Linked DNA regions of Hoeflea sp. 108. The protein of the gene in region 1 interacts with the protein of each later gene in a pairwise test. Links are inferred from orthologs where the notes say so. Each region holds a gene or a part of one and is shown in the gene's direction. Other genes may lie near its edges. The genes, in order: B015_RS0109020 and B015_RS0121080.

Region 1 (6,925 bases):
AATCATTTCCGAGCCGCGCTTCGCCGCGGCACTCACCTGTGCCGTCGGCAGCTATGCGCTGATGACCTTCATCATGACCGGTGCGCCGCTCGCCATGGTCGGCTGCGGCTTCTCGCCCGACGAGGCGACTTTGGGCATCTCCTGGCACGTCATGGCGATGTTCGGTCCCAGCTTCTTCACCGGCCGCATCATCCAACGTTTTGGTGCTGAGCGCGTCGTCGCCTTCGGCCTCTTCCTGCTCATCGGCTGCGCCATCGTCGCGCTGTCGGGCATAGCGCTCTGGCAGTTCTGGACCGCGCTCATCCTGCTCGGCCTCGGCTGGAATTTCGGCTTCATCGGCGCCACAGCGATTGTGTCGACGGCCTATCGCCCGTCCGAGAAGAGCAAGGTCCAGGGTTTCCACGATTTCGTGCTGTTCGGGACGGTGGCACTCGCTTCACTGATGTCGGGTGCAGTCTACAACGCCTATGGCTGGGAGACGCTCAACTGGGTCGTCTTCCCGATCTGCGTCATCTGCCTGGCGGCACTCGCAACGCTCTCGATGGCGCGCCGCCAGCCCTCCTGAATTTTCCCAAGGGAAGCCGGGAGAGTTGATCGGATAGAAGGTGCATCTCGCCGTCTCCGGTGATTGCATCAATCGGCGTTGCACCGGCTTCCGCGTCTTTGACTTGGCCCGTATAAGTAGTTGCCAACACGCAGCTCCTCTTCGAAAGGCGTCTGATGCAAAGAACGCGCTCTCGTAGGTTTTTCTTGTTGTTGCTGATCATATGCGTAGTGGCGGGGGCTGGGATCGCCTATGCGACAATCAGAATTGTTCACCCCACCGAGCTCGCATATTCGGCCGTACTAAGTGACAGCCTAGACTATCAGTCCCCCACCAAGCGGGTCATCATTGAGATGTTTTCCCCGGCCGTTCCTGCAGAGGTCAGGAAATACTGCTCAATGGGTGGTTTTCAACTCCGGGCCGCAGTCTGGCGAGATGTCTCTCTATGCCAGCGGGACGATATGTCCGACGCCGATTTCGACCTTCGCAACAGCTACTTCCGCACGCGTGTGGACGATGACTACAGTCGGTTCTACTGGACGGTCACCGAAGTGGTCGGGAAGGGAGCGCTAGCCGGCTTTGCAGTGTGGGCCTTCGCTCTACTGCTCTTCGGGGCCTATAAATGGGTGATGCGCGCCCCAGCGCACACAGCTTCCTAGCCGCCGTCTCAGTTGATCAACAGCCTGCCAATGCGACACCCTGGCACTTGACTAAGCACCCCCGGCCGCAGCGAAGCCGCTGCCCTGAACAGGCGCTATAGCCATCAAGTAGCAAGCTCTACGGGACCATGACAGGCGGCGCTCCTGACAAGACGTTGTCGGGAGGATGTCCTCCCGATTTTCTTTGATATTCAAAAAAATATTGCGCAGCCCCGGCGCATTGTGAAACCGTGTGCCCCGACGGAAGCTGGGTCGCCATGCTCATATGCGGCCACCGAATCCGAGAATGAGAAGGGGCTTCACCATGTACAAGATATCAATCGCCGCAGCAGTCATCGCGCTTGGCCTGGCCACGGGCGTTGCCAACGCCCAGGTGGTCGTGTCTTCCAAGATCGACACCGAAGGCAGCGTGCTCGGCAACATCATCAAGTCGGTGCTCGACGCCAACAACATCGCCACAACCGACCGCATACAGCTCGGCGCGACACCAGTGGTGCGCAAGGCGATCACAGCAGGCGAGATCGACATCTATCCCGAATACACCGGCAACGCTGGCTTCTTCTTCGAAAAGGCTGACGATCCGGTCTGGAAGGACGCCGCCAAGGGCTTCGAGACCGCCAAGAAGCTCGACTATGATGCCAACAAGATCGTCTGGCTGTCGCCGTCGCCGGCCAACAACACCTGGGCGATCGCGCTGCGCAAGGACGTCGCCGAGACCAACAAGCTCGCCACCCTCAGCGACTTCGGCAAGTATGTCGCCGGTGGCGGCACTGTCGTGCTGGCTGCGTCGTCCGAGTTCGTCAATTCGGCGGCAGCTCTGCCGGCCTTCCAGACGACCTACGGCTTCACGCTCAAGCCAGAACAGCTGATCACCCTGTCGGGTGGCGACACCGCTGCCACCATCGGCGCAGCCGCCAACCAGACCAACGGCGCCAACGCCGCCATGGTCTACGGCACCGATGGCGGCATCGCGCCGTCTGGTCTGGTCGTGCTCGACGACGACAAGGGCGTGCAGCCTGTCTACCAGCCTGCGCCGATCATCCGCGAAGCGGTGCTCAAGCAGCATCCGGAGATCGAGACCCTGCTCAAGCCGGTGTTCGAGAAGCTCGATCTCGTCACGCTTCAGGAACTCAACGGCCGCGTTCAGGTCGGCGGCGAGCCGGCCAAGGCCGTCGCCGAAGATTTCCTGAAGAAGAACGGTTTTCTGAAGTAAGCTTCCCTGGTGCGCCCCATGTACAGCGCCGCGCGTCCTTTTCGGATGCGCTAAGGACGCTGTAGGATAAGGCAATCTGTGCATGGCCCCGAAATCGGTTTCGGGGGCATGCGTCAGGGGGCGCGTCTCAGGAACTGGGGACGCATCGCAGTCGTGAGCATCAGGTTCGACAAACTGGGCGTGTTGATTGCCGCGATTGCTGGTTATGGCGCCTTCGTGGCGCCATTTGCCACTTTCCGGGCCAACCGCATCGTCGCGGGTGAGCCCCGCTCAATCCTCGAGGCCTTGCCGCAGCCATTGGGGCTTCTGCTGCTCGGTATTCTTGTCGCGGCAGCACTTGTCGCCTTGTTTCGCACGCCGCTGGTTCTGCGGCTGGCCGCCGGCGTCTCGGCTCTTGTTGCGCTCGCGGTCCTGGTCGGCGTCGCCGGCGCCTATCTCACGCCCGAGGGTAACACCTTCGCCCGCGTCTCGCCCGCTTCGGGTTTCTGGATCGCAATATTCGCGTTCACGCTGCTGCTTGCCGACGGCCTGACCCGGCTGCAGCTTTCTCCTTTAGGTCGCGTCGCCGTGCTTCTGCTCACTGCTGCGGCCATATGGGCGCTGCTGGCTTCCGGTGGATGGGACAGCCTGTCGATCCTAAAGGAATATGGAAACCGCGCCGACAGCTTCTGGAGCGAGGCAAGGCGCCATGTGACGTTGGCCCTCGGTTCATTGATCGGTGCCGTCGCCGTCGGCCTGCCACTCGGTATCTTCTGCCATCGCGTCGAAGCGTTGCGGGCAGGGGTGCTGAACACCCTCAACATCATCCAGACCATCCCGTCGATCGCCCTGTTTGGCATCCTGATCGCGCCGCTTGGCTGGGTCGCCGCCAACATTCCGGGCGCTGCCGCCATCGGCATCAGGGGCATCGGCGTCGCGCCCGCCTTTGTTGCGCTGTTCCTCTATTCGTTGCTGCCTGTCGTCGCCAACACGGTGGTCGGCCTTGCTGGCGTCCCCAGTGCCGCCAACGATGCGGCTCGCGGCATGGGCATGACCGGCCGGCAGCGGCTGACTGGAGTTGAATTCCCGCTCGCCTTTCCGGTCATCCTGACCGGCATCCGCATAGTGCTCGTCCAGAACATCGGTCTTGCCACGATTGCCGCCCTCATCGGCGGCGGCGGCTTTGGTGTCTTCGTCTTCCAGGGCGTCGGCCAGACGGCGATGGACCTCGTCCTGCTCGGTGCTGTGCCGACAGTGGCGCTGGCCTTTGCCGCCGCCATCCTTCTCGACGCGGTGGTCGAAACCATTGCGACCCGCAAATCCACCGAGGTGGCTGCCGCATGATCGAAATCGAACACATCACCAAGCGCTACGGCGAGACATCAGTCGTCGACGACGTCTCCATGGTCATCCAGCCGCGCACGATCACGGTCATCGTCGGCACGTCGGGCTCCGGCAAGACCACGCTGCTGCGCATGATCAACCGCCTGGTCGAGCCGACATCGGGAACGATCAAGCTCGACGGTACGGACAATCGCTCGCTGCCTGGCCCGCAGCTGCGCCGCAGCATCGGCTACGCCATCCAGGGCAATGGCCTGTTTCCGCACCGCACGGTGGCGCAGAACATCGCCACTGTGCCGGTTCTGCTCGGCTGGGATGCCGCCCGCATCAAAGCCCGCGTCGATGAGCTGTTGTCGCTGCTGCAACTCGATCCCTTGGCCTTTGGTCCGCGTTATCCGCACGAACTGTCGGGCGGACAGCAACAGCGTGTCGGCGTCGCCCGTGCGCTCGCGGCCGAACCCAACGTGCTCCTGATGGACGAGCCCTTCGGCGCGCTCGACCCCATCATCCGCACCAAGGCGCAGGAAGACCTGCTCGCCATTCAGAAACGTTTCGGCACGACCATCGTGCTCGTCACCCACGACATGGAGGAGGCCGTGCATCTCGGCGACCGCATCGCGGTCATGGATGCGGGCAAGCTCGTGCAATACGCGACCCCGGCCGAAATCCTCGCCCGGCCGGCCAATGGTTTTGTCGAGACGCTGATCGGTGCGTCCGACCGTCCGTTCAAGCTCTTGTCTCTCGGTGAAGTGCGCGACGTCGTCGAGCCGGGCAGGGCTGACGGTAAGGCGATCGACGCCGAAGCCACCCAGCGCGACGCTCTGGCCGAACTGCTCTGGTCCGGCCGCTCGGCAATGCCTGTCGTCGGCGAGGACGGCCGGGCGCTCGGCCGCGTGACGGTCGACGAGCTGCTCAAGCGCGCCGCGAGGCCTGTATGAAGGCCTGGGTTCCCACTGCTCTCAGGCTCATCCTGCTTGCCGTTTTGGTGGCGTTTCTTGTCAATCCGGCATGGTTCGAACCGGTTTTCAAGCCGCTGACGCAGAACGGCGCGCCGGCCATCTACAATCAGGGCAGCCTGATGTCGCTGGCCCTCCAGCACCTGCGCACGGTGGCCATTGCCACCGCCGCGGCTATCGCCGTTGCCGTTTCGCTCGCCATCCTCGTCACGCGTCCCGCCGGTGCCGAGTTTCTACCGCTGTCGCGCAGCCTGGTGAACATCGGCCAGACCTTTCCGCCGGTTGCGGTGCTGGCACTGGCGGTCCCGGCAGTCGGTTTCGGCGAAAAGCCGACCCTGATCGCGCTGTTCCTCTACGGATTGCTGCCGATTTTCGAGAACACTCTGACCGGCCTCACCACCACGCCCGCCAATGTCGTCGAGGCCGCGCGTGGCGCCGGCATGACCGGCTGGCAGCGCCTGACTCAGATCGAACTGCCGCTGAGCCTGCCGGTCATCCTCGCCGGCATCAGGCTGTCGGTGGTCATCAGTCTCGCCACTGCAACCATCGGTTCGACCGTCGCGGCTAAGACCCTCGGCGAGGTCATCATCGCAGGCCTCCAGTCCAACAACCTCGCCTTTGTGCTGCAGGGCGGCCTGGTCGTGGCAGCACTTGCCGTGCTGATCTACGATGTCTTGTCGGCATTGGAGCGCATGGCTGCCAGGCGCATGGGGCAGGTGCCTGCGTCAGCCTGAGGTAAATCCTTCTTTGACGAGATTGCCCTAACGCCCGCGCATCGGATGGTCGAGCGTAATCTCGAGCCGGCTGCTGCCGGCAGAAAGCACCCAGCGGCGCCTCAGTATGTAAAAGTCGGCGTCTCCGACTGAAACGATATCGCCTGTCTGGCAATCGCCGGAAATCCCCGCGCTGGCAAGCAATGAGGTTAGTCCCTGCCTGTCGGCGTAAGTTTTCGCCGAGGCTGTCAGGGAAATGGTCGCCGCCTGGCCTGTTGCGCCTTTGGCGCGACTCGCTTCTTCATTTGCGGGATGCCCCGATACTTGCTTTTCAGGAGATCTGGCCATGACCTTGCGTCTCTCTAAGATCGTGATGTCCCTTTGCCTTGCGGCATTCGCCTTCCTTGTAGCCTTCGGCAACATCACTGACTACGGCTCCAATTTTGCCTTCGTCCAGCACGTTCTGAGTATGGACACCACCTTCCCGGGCAATGCGCTTATGTATCGCTCGATCACCAGCCCCGCGCTGTGGACCGCCGGCTACTGGCTGATCATCTTCGGCGAGGCGCTCACCTGCGTGCTGTTCCTGATCGCAGCCCTCAGGCTGTGGCAGGCGCGCCATGGCACCGGCAAGGAGTTCAACGACGCCAAGGGCTTTGTCGTCATCGGCGCCACCATGGGCTTTCTGGTCTGGTTCCTCGGATTCATGGTCGTCGGCGGTGAGTGGTTCGCCATGTGGCAGTCGAGCACCTGGAACGGCCAGGAGGCCGCCTTCAAGTTCTACATGACGATGTTGGCCGTGTTGATCTTCGTCAACCAGCCGGATCACGATCTCGCTTGAACTGAATTTGTTGTTTGCGATCAGCTTATTCGGGGCAGGCGGCGAAAGCCGGGACAAAAGCTTGGCGATGTCTTGACGTTCGCTGCCCTGTTTCGGATGGTTGGCGGGAGCGGGGAAGCCGCACATCAAGGCTTGCCTGCCTCATTCACTCGCCCGGGGAGGGGAATTCCGGGCACAATCAGGGAAGAGAATTGGCAATGACAATGCTTTACGTGGTCATCGCCTGCGGCCTGCTTTCTGTCCTTTACGCCATTTGGGCGACGCAGTCGGTGCTCGCATCCGACCAGGGCAATGCACGCATGCAGGAAATCTCTGCTGCCATCCGGGAAGGTGCGCAAGCCTACCTCTCGCGCCAATACACAACCATCGCCATCGTCGGCGTCGTCGTGTTCCTGCTCGCTTGGTGGCTGCTTTCCGCAACCGCGGCGATCGGCTTTTTGATTGGTGCAGTTCTTTCGGGCGCCGCCGGCTTCATCGGCATGCATGTTTCGGTTCGCGCCAATGTGCGCACGGCACAGGCCGCTTCCAACAGCCTGGCTGCCGGCCTCGACATCGCCTTCAAGTCGGGTGCCATCACCGGCATGCTGGTGGCTGGATTGGCCCTGCTTGGCGTTTCCGTCTACTACTGGGTCCTGACCGGCCCGATGGGGCATGCTCCGGCCGACCGTGCAGTCATCGA
Region 2 (6,793 bases), 2.4 Mb from region 1 along the record:
GCGGCCTGATCGCCCGATAGCCTTCCGGAGAGAATGCTCCGAGGCCAAAAGTTGGGCAACGAGGGGTTGGGGGACCCCTCGCTTTTTTTTGCGCTGTGTGCGGCCGACGCTCCGCACCGTGGTCGGCGCTGATTTTCGACGGCCTGTGCGGCCGGGATTGCCCCCCTTCCCATTTGTGGGAGAGGTCAAGACTTGGGTATAGGTAGCGTCCCGCACCGGGGCTGTAATCGGAAAAACTCAATCCCCGTGCAGGATGAATTCCAGGTAGAGATTGCGCTGCAGGATCGAGTGGTTGTCGTCGGAGATGATCGACACCATCTGGGCCCCGTCAGGGCGCTGCCAGACGTCGAGACCTTCCATGTTGTCGATCTGGTAAGCCATGTTGGCCTCGAACAGCACGGGGCCGTCGGCGACCTTGCCCTTGGCGATGGTTTCCGAGCCGATGCGCCGGAGCCGCATCTTCACGCCGGAGGCCATGGAGAAGCTGCGTTCGAGCAGCAACAGGTCGCCATCGGGCAGGAAGGCGCCGTCGGTGATGTCGAAGTCGCCGGCGCGGCGGACGGTGAAGACGCCCTTGTCGGGCCCTTCGAGCACGGCTGCGAAGATGTTGCCCGCCTTGTCGAGGCTCTTTTCGGAAACCACGACGAGGCTGCCCTTCTGGGGAGAATAAGCCACCGTCTCGAAGCCGCGGTTCATGCGCAGCTCATTGCGCGGCACGAGGAAGTCGAGTTCGCGGAACGCCGCCTTCATGTTGCCCGGCTCGATGCGGAACTGGGCGACGCGATGGGCACCTTCGAAGCCGACAGTGGCTATGCCATCCCTGACGGCGAGGCTCTCGGCGTCGGCCAGCCATTTCTTCTGGATGAAATTGCCCGAGGCGTCGACCATCTGCTCCATGCGGAAATTCGCGATAGCCGTGGGTCGCATCGCAGCATCACGCTCGACCGTGCCGAAGAACCAGAAGCCGGTGTCGGCGACGCCGATGAAATCACTGCCCGGCTTGAGGAAGCGAAAGGCGGACAAGGCGCCAAGATTGCGCGATGAAGAGGTGAGTTCGAGCCCGCCGACGAATTCGAGTGGGCCGAACATCGTCTCATCACGGCCGATGTGGAATTTGGTGATAGGCCGGGCGGATATCTCGATCTGCTCGACGGGCGGGCTTTCGGCAACGGAAGATGCCGTCAGCGACGCCGACAGCGCAAGTGCTGCCACCGCAGCCAATGCCAGTTGTCGCAGCCGGGTGACCGCAAGGATCATCCGGCGCGCCGGAAGCCGCCACGGCGCGTGTCGCGCGCGCTGACCTCGTCGAACAGCGAGGCAAGCTGTTCGGTCATAGCACCGGCCAGTTCCTCGGCGTCGACGATGGTGACGGCGCGGCGATAATAGCGCGTCACGTCGTGGCCGATGCCGATGGCAAGCAGCTCGACCGGCGAGCGCGTCTCGATCAAGTCGATGACGGCGCGCAGATGGCGCTCCAGATAGTTGCCCGGGTTCACCGACAGTGTCGAATCGTCGACCGGCGCACCATCCGAGATCATCATCAGGATCTTGCGCTGCTCGGGCCGGGCGATCAGGCGCTGGTGCGCCCACAACAGTGCCTCGCCGTCGATGTTTTCCTTGAGCAGGCCTTCGCGCATCATCAGGCCGAGATTGCGCCGCGAACGCCGCCATGGCGCATCGGCGCTCTTGTAGATGATGTGGCGCAGGTCATTGAGGCGGCCGGGGTTTGGCGGCTTGCCGTCCTTCAGCCACTTCTCGCGTGCCTGCCCGCCCTTCCACGCACGCGTGGTGAAGCCGAGGATCTCGACCGAGACGCCGCAGCGCTCCAGCGTCCGCGCCAGGATGTCGGCGCAGGTGGCGGCAACCGTGATCGGGCGACCGCGCATCGAGCCGGAATTGTCGAGCACCAGCGTGACGACCGTGTCGCGGAACTTGGTGTCGCGCTCCTGCTTGAACGACAGCGGCTGCATCGGATCGATGACGACGCGCACGAGGCGGGCCGGATCGAGATAGCCCTCTTCCAGGTCGAAGTCCCAGGAGCGGTTCTGCTGCGCCATCAGGCGGCGCTGCAGGCGGTTGGCCAGACGGCCGACCACACCCTGCAGATTGGCGAGCTGCTTGTCGAGGAAGGCGCGCAGACGGTCGAGCTCGTCTTCGTCGCACAGCTCTTCCGCACCAACCGTCTCGTCGAAGGCGGTGGTGAAGACCTTGTAGTCGATTTCCTTGGGCAGGTTGGCGAAGGGATTGTCCTGGCGGCGGGCTTCGCCCGGCGTCTCGGAATCCGTATCGTCATCGTCGGCCATGTCCTCGGCGGTGGCGTCGGACGCCTCCATCTCGCCGGAAGGATCCTCGTCGGCGGAAGCCTCGGCCTCGTCGGACTGCGACTGGTCGGAGCCGGAATCGTCCTCGCCGCCCTCCTCGCTCTGCTCCTCGCCCTCGGGCTGGTCGTCGTCCTGGTCCTCGTTGTCCTCGGTTTCCTGGTCGTCGCCCAGTTCCTCGGCCATTTCGAGCGATGCCAGCATCTCACGCACGACGCGGGCAAAGGCTTGCTGGTCGCTCAGATTGCCGGCCAGATGGTCGAGATCGGCGCCGGCCTTGTCTTCGACCCACTTGCGCCAGAGCTCGACCATGCGCTGGCCGCTCTTGGGCACCGGGCGGCCGGTCAGCTTCTCGCGTACGATCAGTGCCAGCGCTTCTTCGAGCGGCGCTTCCGACTGCTCGGTCACCTCGGCGAGATTGGCCTTGGCGTATTTGTCCTCGAGCATCGTCGAGATGTTTTCGGCAACGCCGGCCATGGCGCGGCTGCCAATCGCCTCGACGCGAGCCTGCTCGACCGCGTCATAGACGGCGCGAGCCTGCTTGCCCTCGGGCGCCAGCTTGGCGTGGATGCGATTGTCGTGGCAGGCGCGCTTCAGCGCCATGGAATCGCCGAGGCCGCGGGTGACGGCGATGTCGAAGGCGGTGGCCTTCTTCGGCAGTTCGGGCAGGCGGGCACGGTTGCCGGCGAGTGCCGGCCGCTCCTTGGCGAACGCCACCTCGAACTCGTTGTCGCCTGAGATCGCGCGCATGCACACTGTCATCGCGCGCTTGAAGCTGTCCGCCTCAGAGCCCGTCTTGGATTTGTTGCGCGTGTTGTCGCCCGGCCCCGCCATTTGAGCCCGTTCTTATCCCAGCACGACGTTGGCGGAGGACTCCGGCAGGTCCTCGCCGAAGGCACGCTGATAGAATTCCGCCACGACCGAGCGTTCGAGCTCGTCGCACTTGTTGAGGAAGGTCAGGCGGAAGGCCATACCGACGTCGCCGAATATCTCGGCGTTTTCGGCCCAGGTAATGACGGTACGCGGGCTCATGACCGTCGACAGATCGCCATTGACGAAGGCCGAACGCGTCATATCGGCAACGCGGACCATCTTGTTGACGATCTCCTTGCCCTTGGCGTCGCGATAGTGCTTGGCCTTGGCGACGACGATGTTCACTTCGTTGTCGTGCGGCAGATAGTTCAGCGTCGTCACGATCGACCAGCGGTCCATCTGCGCCTGGTTGATCTGCTGGGTGCCGTGATAGAGACCGGTGGTGTCACCGAGGCCGACCGTGTTGGCGGTGGCGAACAGGCGGAAGGCCGGGTGCGGACGGATGACGCGGCTCTGGTCGAGCAGGGTCAGTCGCCCCGACGATTCGAGCACGCGCTGAATGACGAACATCACGTCGGGGCGGCCGGCGTCGTATTCGTCGAACACCAGCGCGACATTGTGCTGATAGGCCCAGGGCAGGATGCCGTCGCGGAATTCGGTGACCTGCATGCCTTCCTTGACGACGATGGCGTCCTTGCCGACGAGGTCGATACGGCTGACATGGCTGTCGAGGTTGACGCGAACGCAGGGCCAGTTAAGGCGGGCAGCGACCTGTTCGATGTGGGTCGACTTGCCGGTGCCGTGGTAGCCCGACACCATGACGCGGCGGTTGTAGGCAAAGCCCGCGAGGATGGCCATCGTGGTGGCCTTGTCGAACAGATAGTCGGGATCGACGTCTGGCACATGCTCGCCGGCGGTCGAATAGGCCGGTACGACCATCTTCGAATCGAACCCGAAGGCTTCTTTCACCGACACCGTCGTGTCAGGCAGGTTGGCAATGTCGCGATCGACCTTGTTCATGACGTCTCCACGCGCGAAGCCTCAGCTACGCTGGCAATCGAATTTTTCTTCGGGGGCGGTCTTAAAGCCTTTTCCAGCCAGAGGAAAGTTGGAAAAAGGCCGCGACCGCGGCTGGCTCAACACAATCCCGCTTGCTTGAGCACGCGATAGGCCTGGAGCACGTCCCTGAAGCGGTCCTCCGACCCGCGATCACCGCCATTGGCGTCGGGGTGGTGGCGTTTCACCAGTTCCTTGTAGCGCGCCTTGATGTCGGCTCCGGTGGCCCTGGAATCGAGCCCCAGCGTATCCAGCGCCTTGGCCTCCAGCGGCTTTGCCTTGCGCTGGCGCGGCGTCCCGGCCCCTGTGCCGAACACGTTGTGGGGGTCGCGCATGCGATTGTAGTAGCCGGCGCGGCCCGAGCGCTGCTGGGCAAAGTCCGGTGCCGAGCGGGCTGTGGCAGAGCCGTTGGAACCGATGGTCCAGGTCGGGCGATGCCCGGTCAACGCTTCCTTCTGGAAGCGCGCGATGTCGCCGTCGGCGAGCCCGGAGAAATAATTGAAGCCCTTGTTGTACTCGCGCACATGGTCGAAGCAGAACTGGAAATACTCGCCCTCCCTCATGCGGCCCACGGGCGCGCGGTGGGTGCCCGCCTCCTTGCAGCCATCCCACTGGCAGATCGGCGCGCGCGACTTCACCTCCGCTTCCGGATCGGGACGGACGCGGATCTTGTCGAAATATTTCGAGTTCGTCTTCATCTGATGACATTTACCGCCGTATCGAGCGGCGAAACAAGAATTGACATTTCCAGGATGATCGCCCTAACCCCTGATTTGCGGCCCAATTGTGCCCGAAGGCTGTGATTGGTGGCGGCAAAGACACATGTGGTGAAAGGTGAGCCCGATGTCCATACAGACGTCCATCGAAGACAAGCTCAACAAGGCGTTTTCGCCCGAGCGCCTTGCGGTCATCAATGAGAGCCACCTGCATGCCGGCCATCACCATGTCGACGGCGGCCATCATGCTACCTTCGACGGCTCCGGCGAGACCCATTTCCGCATCCGCATCGTTTCACCTGCATTCGCCGGCATGAGCCGCATCGACCGCCACCGCGCCGTCAACGACGCGCTCTCGGCGGAGCTGAAGGCCGGCCTGCATGCGCTGGCCATCGAGCCGGCGGCCCCGGGCGAAGCAACCCGCTGGTAGGCTTCTGACGGGCCGACAGGCACCTGTCATCCGCCCGTCACATATATCCATCAATCTGGATATATGGATGCAAACACGACGATAGACGCGCTGGCCGCGCTGGCCCAGCCGACGCGGCTCGAGGCCTTCCGCCAACTGGCGGCGGCCGAGCCCGGGGGCATCGCCGCCGGCGAACTGGCGCGCCGGCTTGCCGTTCCGCAGAACACGCTGTCAGCCCACCTCGCCGTACTGGCCCGAGCCGGCCTTGCCAGAAGCGAGCGCAACGGCCGCTCCATCGTCTATCGCCCCGACCTGCCGGCATTGCGTGGCGTGCTCGCCTTCCTGCTCGATGATTGTTGCGGCGGCAGGCCGGAAGCCTGCGCGCCCCTGCTTGCCGAACCAACCCCCTGCTGCATTCCGTCGAAGTGAGACCCCATGACCCACAGGCCTTTCAACGTGCTCTTCCTGTGCACGGGCAACAGCGCCCGTTCGATCCTTGCCGAGGGTATCCTGCGCAAGGACGGTGCTCCCGGCTTCAACGCCTTCTCCGCCGGCAGCCAGCCCAAGGGCGCGGTCAATCCGTTCGCCCTGAAGGTGCTCGCAAGCTACGGCTACCCATCCGACGGCTTCAGGTCGAAGACCTGGGACGAGTTCGCCGCCGAAGGCGCGACGCAGATGGATTTCATCTTCACAGTCTGCGACGACGCAGCCGGTGAAGCCTGCCCTGTGTGGCTCGGCCACCCGGCCAATGCCCACTGGGGTATCGAGGACCCGAGCCATGTCGAAGGCACTGACATCGAAAAGGAGGCAGCCTTCGTCACTGCCTTCAAATACATGCGCAACCGCATCCAGGCCTTCATTGCCCTGCCGATCGCAAGCCTCGACCGCATGGCACTGGCTTCCCATCTCGAAGAGATAGGAAGAATGGACGGCGCGACCGGCAAGGCCGGCGGCACGGCAAGGTGAAAAGCGGGCCAATGCTGCGCCGGCTCCTGGCCGAGACGCTTGGAATGGCATTCCTGCTTGCGACCGTCGTCGGATCGGGGATCGCGGCAGTGCAATTGTCAGGCGGGAGCGCAGCGCTTGCATTGCTCTGCAACGCAGTCGCCACCGGAGCCATTCTCGTCGTCCTGATCACCGTGCTGGGGCCGGTGTCGGGCGCCCATCTCAACCCGGCGGTCAGCCTGACAATGGCGCTGGAGCGGCGCCTCGCATGGACGGCGCTCGGCCCGTACGTCGCAGCACAACTTGTCGGCGCGGTCCTCGGAGTGGTCGCCGCTCATATGATGTTCGAACAGCCCATGCTGCAGCTGTCGACAACTGGCCGGACAGGTCCCGGCCAGTGGCTCGGAGAAGCCATAGCCACCTTCGGTCTCCTGCTCACCATTTTCGGCTGCATAGCGCGAGCCCCGAAATCGACGCCCCTTGCCGTTGGTTTGTACGTTCTGGCAGCCTACTGGTTCACTTCGTCGACGTCTTTT

What was found.
Region 2: the proteins of B015_RS0109020 (region 1) and B015_RS0121080 interact in binary tests that used the Escherichia coli proteins (3 or more experiments, as listed by UniProt). The link is inferred for Hoeflea sp. 108 from one-to-one orthologs.

The regions. Positions count from the first base shown.
Region 1 is NZ_KB890024.1:1,878,346-1,885,270, forward strand. The notes cover bases 1,700-4,631. They hold B015_RS0109020 (ABC transporter permease), read left to right. Parts: upstream 1,700-2,524; coding sequence 2,525-3,739; downstream 3,740-4,631. Other genes in these bases: B015_RS0109015 (ABC transporter substrate-binding protein), read left to right, coding at 1,700-2,416; B015_RS0109025 (ABC transporter ATP-binding protein), read left to right, coding at 3,736-4,631. Also shown: B015_RS0109005 (MFS transporter), read left to right, coding at 1-565; more of B015_RS0109015, read left to right, coding at 1,508-1,699; more of B015_RS0109025, read left to right, coding at 4,632-4,674; B015_RS0109030 (ABC transporter permease), read left to right, coding at 4,671-5,426; B015_RS30675 (hypothetical protein), read right to left, coding at 5,454-5,753; B015_RS0109035 (DUF2165 domain-containing protein), read left to right, coding at 5,752-6,246; B015_RS0109040 (sodium-translocating pyrophosphatase), read left to right, coding at 6,444-6,925.
Region 2 is NZ_KB890024.1:4,241,995-4,248,787, forward strand. Bases 3,882-6,681 are described here. They hold B015_RS0121080 (BolA family transcriptional regulator), read left to right. Parts: upstream 3,882-5,030; coding sequence 5,031-5,333; downstream 5,334-6,681. Other genes in these bases: cobS (cobaltochelatase subunit CobS), read right to left, coding at 3,882-4,151; B015_RS0121075 (J domain-containing protein), read right to left, coding at 4,268-4,885; B015_RS0121085 (metalloregulator ArsR/SmtB family transcription factor), read left to right, coding at 5,397-5,741; B015_RS0121090 (arsenate reductase ArsC), read left to right, coding at 5,748-6,278; B015_RS32720 (MIP/aquaporin family protein), read left to right, coding at 6,290-6,681. Outside these bases: B015_RS0121055 (saccharopine dehydrogenase family protein), read left to right, coding at 1-9; B015_RS0121060 (esterase-like activity of phytase family protein), read right to left, coding at 238-1,257; cobaltochelatase subunit CobT, read right to left, coding at 1,254-3,152; more of cobS, read right to left, coding at 3,165-3,881; more of B015_RS32720, read left to right, coding at 6,682-6,793. UniProt on the Escherichia coli protein: Transcriptional regulator that plays an important role in general stress response. Has many effects on cell morphology, cell growth and cell division. Acts by regulating the transcription of many genes, including dacA (PBP-5), dacC (PBP-6), ampC and mreB.